3 regions of the Gemella sp. 27098_8_149 genome follow, and region 3 is predicted to be linked to each of the others. Evidence: predicted binding sites of a transcription regulator. Region 3 holds the regulator's gene; each other region holds the start of a gene.

Region 1 (5,238 bases), on a different contig from region 3:
ATTTTTTTCCATCGTACACCCTGTTTAGTATCTTCTAAGATAATTCCTTGTTCTTTTAGGTCATCTCTAATTTTATCAGCTAAGGCGAATTCACGGTTTTTACGAGCTTCTTCACGTTCAGCTATTAAACTTTCGATGTGTTCACTATCAAGTGTATTATCTTCTTTTACGTTTATTCCAAGAATCGAACTATAAGTTTCAAATGCAGCGTTGATTAGCTCTAGAGTTTCTTTGTTGACAGCTTCTTTTGCTGTATATGAATTAGAAATTCTCACGATTTCATACCAAGAAGAAAGTGCGTTTGCTGTATTGAAATCATCCTGCATATACTCTTCAAATTTGTTTAATTCTTCTGTAACTAATGCTACAACTTCTGTATCAAGTTTTTCTTCAGTCATATCATTATTTAATCTGAATTGTAGGTTTTGATAAGAAGTTTTAATTTTTTCATAGTTTGTTTTCGCAAGTTCAATGTTTTCTAATGTGTAGTTAATTGGAGTTCTGTAGTGAACTGTTAACATGAATAAGCGAAGTACCATTGGATCGATTTCAGCAATAATATCTTTTACTAAGCGGAAATTCCCTAAGCTTTTACTCATTTTGACATTATCAATATTAATAAATGCATTGTGCATCCAATAATTACTAAATGGGGCATGGTTGTGACATTCAGACTGTGCAATTTCATTCTCGTGGTGAGGGAATGTTAAGTCTTGTCCACCAGCGTGGATGTCGATAGTATCACCTAGAGTTTCTTTTGCCATTACTGAACACTCAATATGCCAACCTGGACGGCCTTCACCAAATGGGCTATCCCATTTTACTTCACCTGGTTTAGCTTTTTTCCACAGTGCGAAATCTAGAGGATCTTCTTTATGTTCACCAACTTCAATACGAGCACCGCTAATTAGGTCATCGATAGATTGATTACTTAATTTTCCGTAATCTTCTTTTTTACGTGTTCTGAAATAAACATCACCGTTTGCTTCATATGCATAACCTTCCTCAACAAGTTTTGCGATGAAGTTAATTATTTCTTGCATGTATTCAGTAACACGAGGGTTTTTCGTTGCTCTCTTACATCCAAGTGCATCATAATCTTTAAAGAAGGCATTAATGTACTTGTCAGTTAATTCACTTGTAGAAATGCCTTCTTCATTACTAGCCTTAATAATTTTATCATCAACATCTGTAAAGTTAGAGATAAAATCTACTTCGTAACCACTGTGTTCTAAATATTTACGGACAACGTCAAAAACGATAATAGGACGTGCATTACCAATGTGAATATAATTGTAAACAGTAGGTCCACAAACATACATTCTCACTTTATTTTCTTCAATTGTTTTTAAAATTTCTTTTTGTTTTGTCAATGTATTATAGAGTTTAATCATATATAGCTCCTTTTAAAAGGGAGAATTGCAAATAGAAAATTATTACTGCATAAATTATCTAAAAAACAACTCCCAAAATTCTTCAATATCATAATAACTAAAAAAGTCTATTACTTAAATTTTAACACAAAATGCCTATAAAATGAATTATTTCTTAATGTTTTGTGAAAGATAATCAATTTTTAATTGTTTTAAATATTGATTTGTATTAAAATATATACAGGATAAAAATAAAGGATAAGGATATCATGAAATTATCAGATACGATTTATACGACTGATCAACATAAACAGTCGAAAAATGTTTTTTTAATAGTACTTGGAACAATTTTATTTTCAATATATGCTGGATTATTAATACCGGTAAATAATATTGGAGCAGGTGGTGCCTTAGGATTAAGCTTGGTAATAAATAAACTAACAGGAGTAAAAATTGGTACTGCACAGTTTGTTCTAAATGTACCGTTATTTTATTTAGGATTTAGATATATTGGCCGTAAGTTCGTAATTCTGACAGGAATTGTGATAAGTGTATCATCGTTTCTAATAAATAATTTACCAAAAATTATACCACCAGTAAATCTAGGAGATTCTCTCGTTGCGGCAATTTTCTGTGGTATCATTTCAGGATTAGCGATGTGCTGCCTTTTAGTAGCAGGAGCTTCAACTGGAGGAACAGACATAACAGGAAAATTCCTTTCATCACAGTTTAATTATAACCTACCAACTGTATTTCTAATTCAAGACATTACAATATATACGATTGTATGGATCTTTTTTGATATAAAATATGTGATGTACGCACTTGTTATGAGTTTTGTACGTAACCAAACGATGAAAGGTGTTCAAAAATTCTTTTCAGCATATATTCAATGTACAATTATATGTAGTAATCCAGAAAGAATGGTTGAGGTAATAAATAATACTTTACATAGAGGATCTACAATAATGGATGTAGAGGGTGGTTATTCACATGAGAAAAAACGAATGATAATTTTAGTCATTCAACAAAATGAAATGCATCTACTCCGTAAATTAGTTGCTAAAAATTGTCCAGAAGCATTTATTACTGTAAGTGCTGTAAATACAATAGTAGGTAACTTCAAAGAACATTCTTATAGATTATAGTAACGTGGATAGTACGACTTAAAAACATAGTTTTTTGAGTCGTATTTATTTATAGATAGTACAATATTTTTGGAGAAAATGAAGAAAGGTTAGAAAGGGAAAAAAGTTGCTAATTGACCATTTTTGATATATAATATCTAGTGAAAACGAAAATTAGGAGGTAAGAAAATGAATTTAATTCCTACAGTAATAGAGCAAACTTCTCAAGGGGAAAGAGCATACGATATTTATTCAAGATTATTAAAAGATAGAATTATTATTCTTGGTTCTGATGTAAATGATCAAGTAGCAAACTCAATAACAAGTCAGCTTTTATTTTTAGAAGCACAAGATAGTGAAAAAGATATTTATTTCTATATTAATTCACCAGGTGGAAGTGTGACAGCTGGTTTTGCAATTTATGATACAATGCAACATATTAAATGTGATGTTGTTACTATTTGTATGGGGATGGCAGCTAGTATGGGTGCATTCTTACTTGCAGCTGGGACTATCGGTAAACGATACGCTCTTCCAAATGCAGAAGTTATGATTCACCAACCATTAGGTGGTGCACAAGGTCAAGCAACAGAAATAGAAATTGCAGCTAGACACATTCTAAGAACAAGAGAAAAAATAAACAAAATCTTAGCAGATAGAACTGGTCAAACTATTAAAACTATTGAACGTGATACAGAACGTGATAATTATTTAACAGCAGAAGAAGCGTGTGAGTATGGATTAGTAGATAAAGTAATGTATCCAGAAAATAACAAACCACAGAAAAAAGAAAGACAAAAAAAAGCTACGAAAAAAGCTGCTAAAAAGTCAGAATAGATATAAAAAAGGAATTGAGTTAAATCTCAATTCCTTTTTTATTATATTTTCCAAACTTTACCAATAGCATTTCTAATTTCATAGTTATCCATAAAGTACTCAATATTCCCATTGAAGTTACGTTTGAACTGTAGTACACCATAGTCAGTAGCATCTTCAGAATGAAAATCTTTTGAAGTACCAAAGAAGTTGAAATATTTGAAGTTATTGTTAATTGCATATTTCATCATATGGAATAGGATTGCATATGGTCCTTCATAACGATGGAATTTTCTCATTGCACCACTTGTGAAGTAAATTAAATCTTGACCAGATTCTATAAAAGTAGCACATGAAAGGTTAATAACATTTCCATTTTCAGCTTTAAGTTCTTTTATTTTATCAATTTTTTTATACCAAATAGCAATGTTTTCATCAAATTCTTTTAGACGGTTAGTTGCTTTTTTGGCATTTACTTTTCCTTGTTCTAATTTTTCTTTTAAATCGTCTCGTTCTTTTTCAAGATTTGCAATTGTGTTAGTTGTAGTTTCAACGAATTGATCACAATCAATATATGAAACAAGGTAGTGAGTTTTATCTCCGATATTATTTTTTAATGATTTGAAATAAGTATTGTCTCGGATTTCAAAATCAATTCTATCCTCTGTATCACGATTGATTTCATCGAAGATTCTAGCATCTTCTTCATTGAATATATCAATTTCGCGAACCTGAACTCCTTCTTTCATCGTTCTGTTAATAGTATAACGGGCGATTTGTGAAATATTTTTTAATAAGTTACTTTCAGTAATATTTTCGTCTAGTGATTTAGAGAAAACACAACGAGAAGCTAGTGTAGGATTTGTAAATAAATCTTCGTTCATAGCGTGATAATTTAAATCATTTAGAATTCTATTAGTTTTAACTGCTACTTCGTTCTCTTCTACAAATTCAACATCATTATAGATTTTTTCATTTACAAATGGATTTACACGTACACATAATACTCTTAGATTTTTTGCAAAGTATTTTTTTAGTTGTTCAAAGTAGAAACTAACTAACTCAGTATTTGAGTAGTCCATAATAGGTCCGTATTGTGCAGTTACTTTGTAAAAGTATTTTTTATATTGGAAATAAATGAAAATACCGTAAGCTAGTATTTTATTATTTTCTTTTACGGCTAAAATTTCAGTTTTTAAGTTGTTATTATTGGCCATAATATTATATTCTGCAGATTGCGAGAAATAATATCTGTGGTTATTTTCTTTTTGAAATTGTTGAAGTTCTTCACTACTAATTTCAGTAAATATCATTATGAAATCTCCTTTTTAGTTTGTTACTATTCAAAATTACTTATAAAATTATATAACAAAAATTAAAAAAAAAAAAGTAATATACTAATAATAAGTGATATAATTAAGTAAAGTAACTATATGGAGTAAGGTTTTAATGAGAGAATACACAATAAGGAATGAAAAATACAAGATAAGGTATAATGATTTTGAGGGAAGTGGTACACCTATAGTAGTTATTCATGGATTAGGATGCGCTGGATCATTTGATTATGTAGAAATTTTTAATAGTGAGGAATTTAAAGGCCATAGGAGGGTACTTATAGACTTATTAGGAGCTGGATATAGTGACAAACCTCTAGATTTTTCATATGAGGTTAAAGAACATGCGAAATATCTAGCGGAGTTTTTGGAAGATTTAGGTTTGAATAAAGTTATCTTATTTGGTCATAGTTTAGGTGGTTCTATTGCTATTGAGTTGTGTGCAAGGTGTAAAGACAGAATTGAGAGATTGATTTTAACAGAACCAAACTTAGATCCCTCTACAAAAGGTCAGATTAGTTGGGCGATAGCACAGTATAAGGAAGATAATTACGAAAAAAGTATTATGACACTAATAAAGTATTGTGA
Region 2 (5,238 bases), on a different contig from region 3:
CTTACACTTTCAGTAAGTTGTCCACCTTCTTCATAACCGATGTATCCTGGAGGGGCACCGATTAAACGGCTAACTGAGTGTTTTTCCATGTATTCACTCATATCGATACGCACGATGTTACGTTCATCATCGAATAAGTTAAGAGCTAATGCTTTAGCAAGCTCAGTTTTACCTACCCCAGTAGGACCTAAGAATAGGAAGCTACCGATCGGTCTGTTAGGGTCAGCAATACCCGCACGAGAACGTAAGATTGCATTAGTTACACTCTCTACAGCTTCATCTTGACCTATTACTTTTTCGTGAATAGTGTCAGCTAGGTGTAATAATTTTTCTTTCTCAGTTTCTACTAGACGAGTTACAGGAATACCAGTCATTTGACTTACGATAAATCCAATCTCATCTTCAGTAACTTCTTGTTTTAGAAGTTTATATTCTTCATGTTTAGATTTTTCTTCTAATTCTTCTAACTCTTGAGTTAATTTCGGTAAAGTAGAATATTGTAACTCAGAAGCTTTTTCTAAATCATAGCTATTTTGAGCTTGTTCTAACTCAACTTTAACTCTATCGATTTTTTCACGAAGATTTTTAACAGCTGATAATTTTTCTTTTTCACTATCAACTTGTAATTGAAGTTTATTTTGTTCTTCTTTTAGATTAGCTAACTCTTCTTTTAAGTTTTCTAAACGTCTTTTAGACACATCATCATTTTCACCACTTAAGGCTTTTTCTTCTATTTCAAGTTGCATAACTTTACGATTAATTGTATCTAATTCAGCTGGGTTAGAAGAGTTTTCAGTTTTAATAGTTGCACAAGCTTGGTCGATTAGATCGATAGCTTTGTCCGGTAAAAATCTATCAGTAATATATCTGTTAGATAATTCAGCAGCTTCTACAATCGCACGGTCAGAAATTTTCACACCGTGGTAAACTTCGAATCTTTCTTTAAGACCACGTAGAATTGAAATTGTATCTTCTACAGTAGGCTCTTTAACAAGAACTTTTTGGAAACGACGTTCTAATGCAGAATCTTTTTCGATATATTGACGATATTCATTAAGAGTTGTAGCACCGATACAGTGTAGTTCACCACGAGCAAGCATTGGTTTTAAGATATTACCAGCATCCATTGCTCCATCAGTTTTACCAGCACCAACAAGCATGTGAATTTCATCGATGAATAGAATGATTTTTCCTTCTTGTTCTTTAACTTCTTTTAATACAGCTTTTAGTCGTTCTTCGAACTCACCACGATATTTAGCTCCTGCGACTAAACTAGTAAGATCAAGTTCGAATACAGTTTTGTCTTTAAGACTTTCAGGTACGTCACCACGCACAATACGTTGAGCCAGTGCTTCAACAATCGCAGTTTTACCTACCCCAGGTTCCCCTATCAACACTGGATTATTTTTTGTTTTTCTTGATAAAATTCTAATTACATTTCTTATTTCTTCATCACGTCCTATTACAGGATCAATTTTACCACTACGTGCAGCTTCTACAAGATCACGACCATATTTCTCAAGAACTTCGTAGTTGTTTTCTGGATTTTCGTTCATAACTTTTTTACCTCCTCTGATATTATCGATAACCGCTACCAAATCTTTTAACGTAGTCACCTTATCGATATATTTTTTTACTATACTATTTTTCAAATAACTCGCAAGAACAATATGTTCACACGAAATAAATTTATCTTCATATTTCTCTTTATATTTATTAGCTTCTATTAATAAAGCATTCAAATCATTACTTAAGTAACTAGCGTAATTGATATTATCACCTTCTACACTATTTACCTTCGCAATCTCATTATCTAACTCATGAGTTAAATTCACCTTATCAACATTTACTCTTCCTAAAATATCACTATATAAATTACTACCAGTAAGAGCTGCTTTTAAGAACATCTCACTCGTAATACTTTGACTTTTTTTCTCAGTTGCAAATTCGGAAGATTTCGCTAAGATTTCTTTCACACTATTAGTAAAACTATTAATATCCATTGTAAATCTCCTTTGATTAAATTATTAGATCAAGAGGTATAATAATTCTTTGACTAGTATCTCTAATAATAAAAACACGAGATACAATCTTCAAAAGATACACTTAAATACTCAATAAACTAAAAGGCTTTATGGAGTATTTTAAGTTTTATCTTTTTGACCTTCTTTGACCTTAAATAAATTATAGCATGTTTGACCTTTTTTGACAATAGTTTTTTTGAAAAAAATAAATAAAGCTCACAAACCTTATATTGACAAGCTTTAAACAATATATTATACTTAATATTATCTTAGAGATATAAAAATATATGCTCTACTGGTAACTTTCTCAGAGAGATTAATTTCTGCTCTGCAAGACACTTATGAGATTTCATAGGTGTCTTTTTTTAGTAATAAAAAAAGCGTGAAATAAATCACGCATAGATTATATATTTTATTGTAAAGTAAACAATCAATAATTTTACGATTTACTAAAACATTAACTACAATTTTGCATTAGGATTCTCATTATTAAAAATTTCTATTAAATTCTCCATATCCTCTTTTGTTGCATAGCGTCTAACAAATGTTCTAGCAGCAGTTCTTCTATTATTCATTAAAGCACGTTCTTTATTTTTCTCATAATAAGCTTTACTTGCTTTCTTTTGTGCTTCAGACGTTTTTGATTCAGTCATTTTAGTTTCCTCCATTATTATATACTTTTACTATTTATTAAAGAAAAAATAATAAATAGATACTCCTATAATACAAGTTCCCAAGATACTTTGTAAAAATTCTTTTTTTGTACTTCTGCGAATTTCTATTTCTAATTTTCTTTTACCTAATTTATATTCTTTTTTCATAAATAATTAGCTCAACGGTAAAATAAGAGTGGTTCTCTCTTTATTATATATTTAAAATTATGATTGCATTCAGCAAACATAAACAATTGATTAATACATACCATTATTTTACCACTTTGCGTTCTCCTTTCTTATCCTTCCCTCATAATATAATACATGTATCAAGTTTTGTCAATCAGATTTATAAAAAAAGAGTGGCTCAATAGTCGTGATTCTAAAAAATCAATTTTATCGAGCCATCCCCAACGATAATTTATATTTATCTAAACATAATTTTCAAACTGAATTATTTTTATACCGTACCATCAGCAAACGGTACTATTTACAAACTGAATTACTTCTACCCCGCTCCATCAGTAAGCGGCACTATTTTCAAATTAGTAGGCTAATATTTTACATACAGTCAAACATTTTTTTTGCATATGATTCTATATCATTAGGATTTATCATATTGTATTTTTCTTTAACGTCTTTAAAATATTTTCCAATATATTCTTTTTTTATTATCTCAGTAGATGATTCCAATTCTGGAATTTCCCCTCTAGTTTCTAACCAAGGATATTCAGAATGTGTAAATTTTTCTAATACTTTTCCGCTATAGCAACAAAAATGTTTAACTACATTTTCTATAATTATTAATTCTGATGATGTAAATATAGTGTCTGAAACTTCTATTTTTGATTCAATAGGATCAAATTTAAAATGTTTATATTTAAAATAGACCTCGGGATATACCGGACCATGTGCCCACGCCTGGCAATCTTCTTCAAATAAGAATTTATCATTAAATGCATAATAAAATCCTTGTACATAATACAATGATTTTTGTAACGCTAAAGGCGTAATATCTCCACAACGATTTAAGATATAATTAATAACCATATTTATTTTTGATTCTTCATTTAAATTCCCTTCAAGAATTTTATCAACAGCTTTTTTACTTTTTTTATACGCTATTTCTGAAGATAATTTTTCTTTATTATTTTCTAAAATTTCACTATAAAATACTGGACTTTCGTAAATTTTATTTAGTATATCAGAATACTGTTTACTAGGAATATCCCCATTACAGTAACGTGAATAAGTTTGTTCACCCCATCCTAATAACAATGACAATGGACGCTTAGATATATTATACTTTTCACATATTCCTAATACTTTCTCTAAAGAGATGATACCGTTCTTTTCTCTATATACATCATATAAAGCCTTAAGATTATAATCATTTATACTATTCACAAAGATATCAGATTTACATTCTTTACATTTAGCAACTTTACCAGTGTAAGTATAAGTCTCACCCTTTATAGTTCCTATCATTTGTTCTTCAATAACATTATACTCAACATCATTTCTACAATTCTCACAAAAAACTTTTTCAAAAACCATATCCAAACTACCTCACATATTCCATATATTATACATCTTTTATATATTTAAATTACTTAAATGCATAATCTATCTTTTTATTGCATTTATGAAAGGAAATCACTATCGTTCGACTAGTATCTCCATAATCAATAATATTAAACTTTGTATAAATATCTACAACTTCTTCTACATCATCTATATTAAATAAACTTACTCTAGGGACAAAAACATACAACACTTCATGTTCATATCCAGCATTCGTATTTTGTAGAGAGTGACAAAAATCATCAACTTTAATATTTAATAATATTCTTTTTTGCTTGTCACTTCTAATATTATAATCGTTAACAAACGCGATATTTTCTTGCCTATTTTGATTAAACGAAATCGTGTATTTATTATATTTTATACATTCTTTTATTATACATAGAATATTTTCTATATCTTCTTTTGTATAATTTTGATTATAATTAGGATTCATATAATCACCTCTTTATACTATCATCATAACTAAAATTATGACTTTTGTCAATTAAAATTGTATCAATTAGTGCACTTTTTCCAGAGGAAATCATCCTTATTAGTTTCTCGTTATAAAAAACCGCTTATCCAGTATAAAACTACATAAGCGATTTTCTAATTTAATCTTATCCTTTATTCCTTCTCACTAACAAAACCATTTTTTTCTAATAGCTCTTTAGTTACTTTTTCTATTCCTGAAGGTTGTGCATAGAAGTCAGCGAATTTTTTAGTCCATGTTTTTGTCTCACGTGCTTCAGCGAACTCCACCATAGTTTGATGGTATTCTTTTAATACTTCTACATTTGATTTAGGGAATTCATTGTATCCTACATTAGCCGCGTCTGGTAATCTAGGTTTAACTTTTTCCGTTGATAACTCTTCATCTTTAACACCGATACTTAGTCCACATAGGAACAGAGCATTTTCCGGAATATTTAGTAATTCAGAAATCTTATCACCAAAACCTCTTACTCCACCACAATAAACAATTCCGTATCCTA
Region 3 (5,238 bases):
TGTAGTAGAATTTTAAATCGCCTATAAGTAATTATAGGTGATTTTTTGTATTTATATAGTTATATTTGTCAAAATAATATATAACTAAGGAGAAAAGAATCTTGAAAACTTTTATTTTAAGTTTACAGCACGTACTAGCAATGTACGCTGGAGCGGTAATTGTTCCGATAATTGTTGCTGGAGGTCTTGGTCTTTCAGCAGAGCAAACTACTTATTTAGTGTCAGTTGATATTTTTATGTGTGGAGTGGCAACATTCTTACAAGTGTATAAGGGTAAATTTACAGGAATTGGTTTGCCTGTTGTTCTTGGATGTACTTTTACAGCAGTTGCACCGATGATAGCTATAGGAAATAGCTCAGGATTACCAACAATGTATGGAGCAATTTTTGTTTCAGGTTTAGTTGTAGTTGTGATAGCGCCATTTTTTGCTAAGGTCGCAAAGTTATTCCCACCAGTTGTTACAGGTAGTGTTGTAACGATTATCGGTATAACGTTAGTTCCGGTTGCGATGAATTATATTGCAGGCGGACAAGGATCAAAAGATTTTGGGAATCCAAAAAATATTTTATTAGCGTGTATTACACTTGCAATTATCTTAGTAATTTATAAATTTACTACTGGATTTATTCAATCAATTGCAATTTTACTAGGTTTAGTGTCAGGAACTATTATTGCTAGCTTTATGGGGATGGTTAGTTTAACAGAAGTTTCGCAAGCAGGGTGGTTTCAACATCCAACTCCATTTAAGTTTAATGGTTTCGAATTTAATATGAGTGCAATTTTAACATTTGTTATAGTTGGGATAGTTAGTATGATTGAATCTACTGGTGTATATTATGCCCTAGGAAATATTTGTAATCAAGAGGTTAAAGAGCCTGATTTAAGAAGAGGATATTTAGCGGAAGGATTAGCGGTTATGATAGGATCATTAGTGAACGCCTTCCCGTATACTACTTATTCTCAAAATGTTGGTCTTGTGCAAATTTCTGGAGTAAAAAGCAAAAAAGTAATGTATGTAATGGTACTTTTACTTTTAGTATTTGGATCAATTCCAAAAATTGGTGCTCTTGCTACAATCGTACCGCAACCAGTTTTAGGTGGGGCGATGATTAGTATGTTTGGTATGGTACTTGCATATGGTGTGAAAATGTTAGGAAATACAGACTTTGCTAAACAAGAAAATCTTATGATAATTGCTTGTTCTGTAGGTTTAGGTCTTGGAGTAACTACTGTACCTACAGCATTTGCTCAATTACCAAGCTTTGTTCGTATGTTTACTGATAGTGGTATTGTACTAGGTACAATTGTTGCAATTGTAATGAATTTAATCTTTAATAGAAAATCAAAATTAAATAAAATTAATCAATAGAACTAAGTATTTTTAATCTAAATACTTTTATTGAAAAAGAGAATTATATAGGATGACTCAAGAAGAAAAGATTTTTTAAAATCATGATTTTTGAGTCGTTCTTTTTTATTTATATATGCCTAAAAATCAATGTTTTTTGTATACAAAATAACCCATATGTAGTATAATTTAATAAAGGTCAATTTTAGTCAATAAAGGAGGTGCTCTTATGAATAATAGTAATATGACTGATATACTTGAACAATATATTATGAATTTGTTCAAAGAAGCTACAGAAGATCATATAATTATAAAAAGAAGTAATGTCGCACAAAAATTTGACTGTGTACCATCTCAATTAAATTATGTAATAAAAACGAGATTTACACCAGAGCATGGATTTATTATTGAGAGTAAACGAGGTGGAGGTGGATTCATAAGAATCACAAAAATAACTCTCCACACAAATAAAGATTATATAGATTACTTGATCGAAACTGTAGATAATGAAATTATAGAAGTAGAAGAAGCTATGCGACTAGCTAAAATACTACTTGAAAAAGAATACATTAATAAATTTGATTATAATCATTTTATTGATAGTATAGAAGTTATTTCATCCGTTCATAATCAGTTTTTAGATCATATAGATGAAAATAGTGCAGAAGAAATGATTAATAAAACAAAATCAAATATTAAGGATTTGACAATCAGATTCTTAACAAATATTAAGTATAATAAGAGGGGATGATGTTATGTATATAAGATTTAATGAAACGGCCCTTATGGTATTAACAACAGCAAAAGAAGAAGCGAATGATTTTGGAGTTAAAGCTGTAGGAACAGAACATTTATTATTGGCTATGTTAAGTATGCAAAATACAATATCATGTAAAATTCTTAACAGGCATGGTGTCTACTACGATGATTTTAGAAAAAGTGTAGTGGATTTTTATGAAGCAGAACTAGAAGGGACAGATTTTTATCGTAATGTTCTAATGAAGATTGATTATACTAACGGAGCTGTTAGAACGATAGAAAATAGTCAAAGATATGCTGATGATACTTCTAGTTTTGTTGTTACAAGTGAGCACTTATTATTATCACTACTTGAAGAAGAAACAGGAACAGCAGTACGTTTATTAACTGATAAACTAGGGGTAAATGTAGATGTGATAGTTGATGAGTTATTGGATTTAGTGAAGAAAAATCTTGCTCTTGTATCTAAATTATATGAAGGATTTAAGAAAATATCTGGATCAGATAATAGTTCAGCGAAAACTAAAACACTAAATTCTTTAGCAAAAGATTTAACAAAAGATGCTTTTAACAATAAATTAGATCCTGTATTAGCTCGTGATAAAGAAATTACACGCATGATTGAAATTTTAAATAGACGAACTAAAAACAATCCGGTGTTGATAGGTGAGCCTGGAGTAGGGAAAACAGCTATAGTAGAAGGATTGGCAGAGCGAATTGTTTCTCAAAATGTTCCTAGTAATCTTCTTGGTAAAAGAGTAATGGTACTCGATATGGGAACATTGCTTGCTGGAACTAAGTATCGTGGTGAATTTGAGGAAAGATTAAAAAATATTATTTCTGAAATTGAAGATGCAGGTGACATTATACTATTTATAGATGAAATTCATACTATAATTGGTGCAGGTGGAAGTGAAGGGAGTGCGGATGCATCAAATATTCTTAAACCTGCCTTGTCTCGTGGTTTAATTCAATGTATAGGTGCTACAACTACTGAGGAATATAGAAAATATTTTGAAAAAGATGCTGCATTAGAGCGTCGTTTCCAACCAATTAAAGTAGAAGAACCAAGTACTGAAGATTCTATTAAAATTCTTGAAGGTTTGCGTCATAAGTATGAAGAACATCATGATGTAGAAATTTTAGATGAAGCTATTGATTCAGCGGTTAAATTAAGTACTACGTATATAACAGATAGATGTTTACCAGATAAAGCAATTGATTTAATTGATGAAGCATGTTCAAAAGTTAAACTAAGATATTATAAATCACCAGAAAAATTAAAAGAATACGAAGATGAACTAAGTCGTTTAAATAAAGAAAAAGATAGAGCTGTAATAAACCAAGAATTTGAAATAGCTGCTAAGAAACGCGATGAAGTTAATAAGATAATTAGTAAGATTGAAGAATTTAAAATATCTTGGCAAGATAGTTTATCTAAAGATAAAATAAAGATTACTGCTGATCATATAGCAGAAGTTCTTGCTGCTTGGACAGGTGTTCCTGTTACAAAATTAACAGAAACTGAAAGCGAAAGACTATTAAAATTAGAAGAAATTCTACATAAACGTGTTATTGGACAAGACGAAGCGGTAGTGAGCTTAGCCAAGGCAGTTAGAAGAGCAAGAAGTGGATTTAAAGCACCGAATAGACCGATTGGAAGTTTCATCTTCTTAGGACCTACTGGAGTAGGTAAAACAGAACTTGCAAAAAGTTTATCAGAAGCTTTATTTAGCTCAGAAGATAATATGATTCGTATTGATATGAGTGAGTATATGGAACCACATTCAATCAGTAGATTAGTTGGAGCGCCTCCAGGGTATGTTGGTCATGAAGAAGCAGGACAACTATCAGAACAAGTTCGTCAAAAACCATACTCTGTAATATTATTTGATGAGATTGAAAAAGCACACCCATCAATCTTTAATATCCTACTTCAAGTGTTAGATGATGGTCGTTTAACAGATGCTGTTGGTCGTGTGGTAGATTTTAAAAACACGATTATAATAATGACTTCGAATGTCGGAGTAAGTGAGCTTAACGATCAAAAATTCGTAGGTTTTGGAGGTAGTGATTCAATTAAGAATGATTATAAAAATGTTCAAAACACTATGATGGAAGCATTGAAAAAACAATATCGTCCAGAATTCTTAAATAGAATAGATGATATTATTGTTTTCAAAACTCTTGAAAAAGAAGAGTTAGAAAAAATTTCAGAATTATTAATAGATGGTTTATCTAAGAGATTAGAAGATAGAGACATTACTATTAAACTTACGAAAAAAGCAATGGCTAAGATTGTTGAAGATGGAAGTATTAAAGAATACGGTGCTCGCCCATTAAAACGAAGTATTCAAAAAAATATTGAAGACTTGTTAAGTGAAGAATTATTGCAAAATCCTGAATTAACTGGCACAATCAATATTGATTATAAAAAAGATAGTTTTGTTGTAAAGAAGACTAAGAGGTAGTTATGGCAAAGGTAAATGTTAAGTATGAATGTAATGCCTGTGGTTACCAGAGTTTAAAATATATGGGAAGATGTCCGAATTGTAAAAAGTGGGCATCAATGGAAGAAGTCGTTGAAGCTAAAAAAGCTACAAAACATACAGAATTTGAGGTAAAGACAAACGATACAGAACGTGTAGAAGCTGGGAAATTAAAATCAGTTTCTACACAGGACGTACCTCGAACTCTTACTGATAGCAGTGAATTAAATAGGGTTCTAGGTGGTGGAGTTGTAGGTGGATCTTTGGTACTTTTAGGTGGAGATCCGGGTATTGGTAAATCCACTTTACTTCTTCAAATATCAGCATATTTAGCAAAAGAACATGATGTTCTATATGTAACTGGAGAAGAGTCAGTAAGACAAGTTAAAATAAGAGCTGACAGATTGAAAAATAATACTGATGAACTTTTTGTTTATGCACAAACAGACTTAAACTTAATTTATCAAGTTGTTAAGAAAATTAAACCACAGTTTTTAGTTATTGACTCTATTCAAACAATTTACAATCCTAATTTAGAGAATTCACCAGGTAGTATAACTCAAGTAAGAGAATGTACTCAACAACTTATGAAAATTGCTAAGAGTTTAAATATAGCTATCTTTATAGTTGGACATGTTACT

The links. The regulator CtsR, encoded in region 3, represses protease genes until heat stress. The targets are predictions, from matches to a motif close to ATGGTCAATAAAGGTCAAACA.
Region 1: a site for CtsR is predicted at 2,632-2,652, ahead of clpP (ATP-dependent Clp endopeptidase proteolytic subunit ClpP). Genes of this name have one in related genera too.
Region 2: a site for CtsR is predicted at 2,193-2,213, ahead of clpB (ATP-dependent chaperone ClpB). Genes of this name have one in related genera too.

Annotation. Positions count from the first base shown of each region.
Region 1 covers NZ_JAPWCB010000004.1:122,354-127,591, forward strand. The annotation lists gene O3801_RS03350 (Mini-ribonuclease 3) at 1-12, opposite strand, end outside; gene cysS (cysteine--tRNA ligase) at 1-1,394, opposite strand, end outside; gene O3801_RS03360 (YitT family protein) at 1,643-2,521, shown strand; gene clpP (ATP-dependent Clp endopeptidase proteolytic subunit ClpP) at 2,690-3,337, shown strand; gene O3801_RS03370 (peptidoglycan bridge formation glycyltransferase FemA/FemB family protein) at 3,379-4,629, opposite strand; gene O3801_RS03375 (alpha/beta fold hydrolase) at 4,766-5,238, shown strand, end outside.
Region 2 covers NZ_JAPWCB010000001.1:188,369-193,606, forward strand. The annotation lists gene clpB (ATP-dependent chaperone ClpB) at 1-2,003, opposite strand, end outside; gene O3801_RS00905 (hypothetical protein) at 2,486-2,677, opposite strand; gene O3801_RS00910 (type II TA system antitoxin MqsA family protein) at 3,239-4,234, opposite strand; gene O3801_RS00915 (hypothetical protein) at 4,287-4,697, opposite strand; gene O3801_RS00920 (nitroreductase family protein) at 4,871-5,238, opposite strand, start outside.
Region 3 covers NZ_JAPWCB010000006.1:39,437-44,674, forward strand. The annotation lists gene O3801_RS04185 (nucleobase:cation symporter-2 family protein) at 102-1,370, shown strand; gene O3801_RS04190 (CtsR family transcriptional regulator) at 1,579-2,100, shown strand; gene O3801_RS04195 (ATP-dependent Clp protease ATP-binding subunit) at 2,105-4,579, shown strand; gene radA (DNA repair protein RadA) at 4,582-5,238, shown strand, end outside.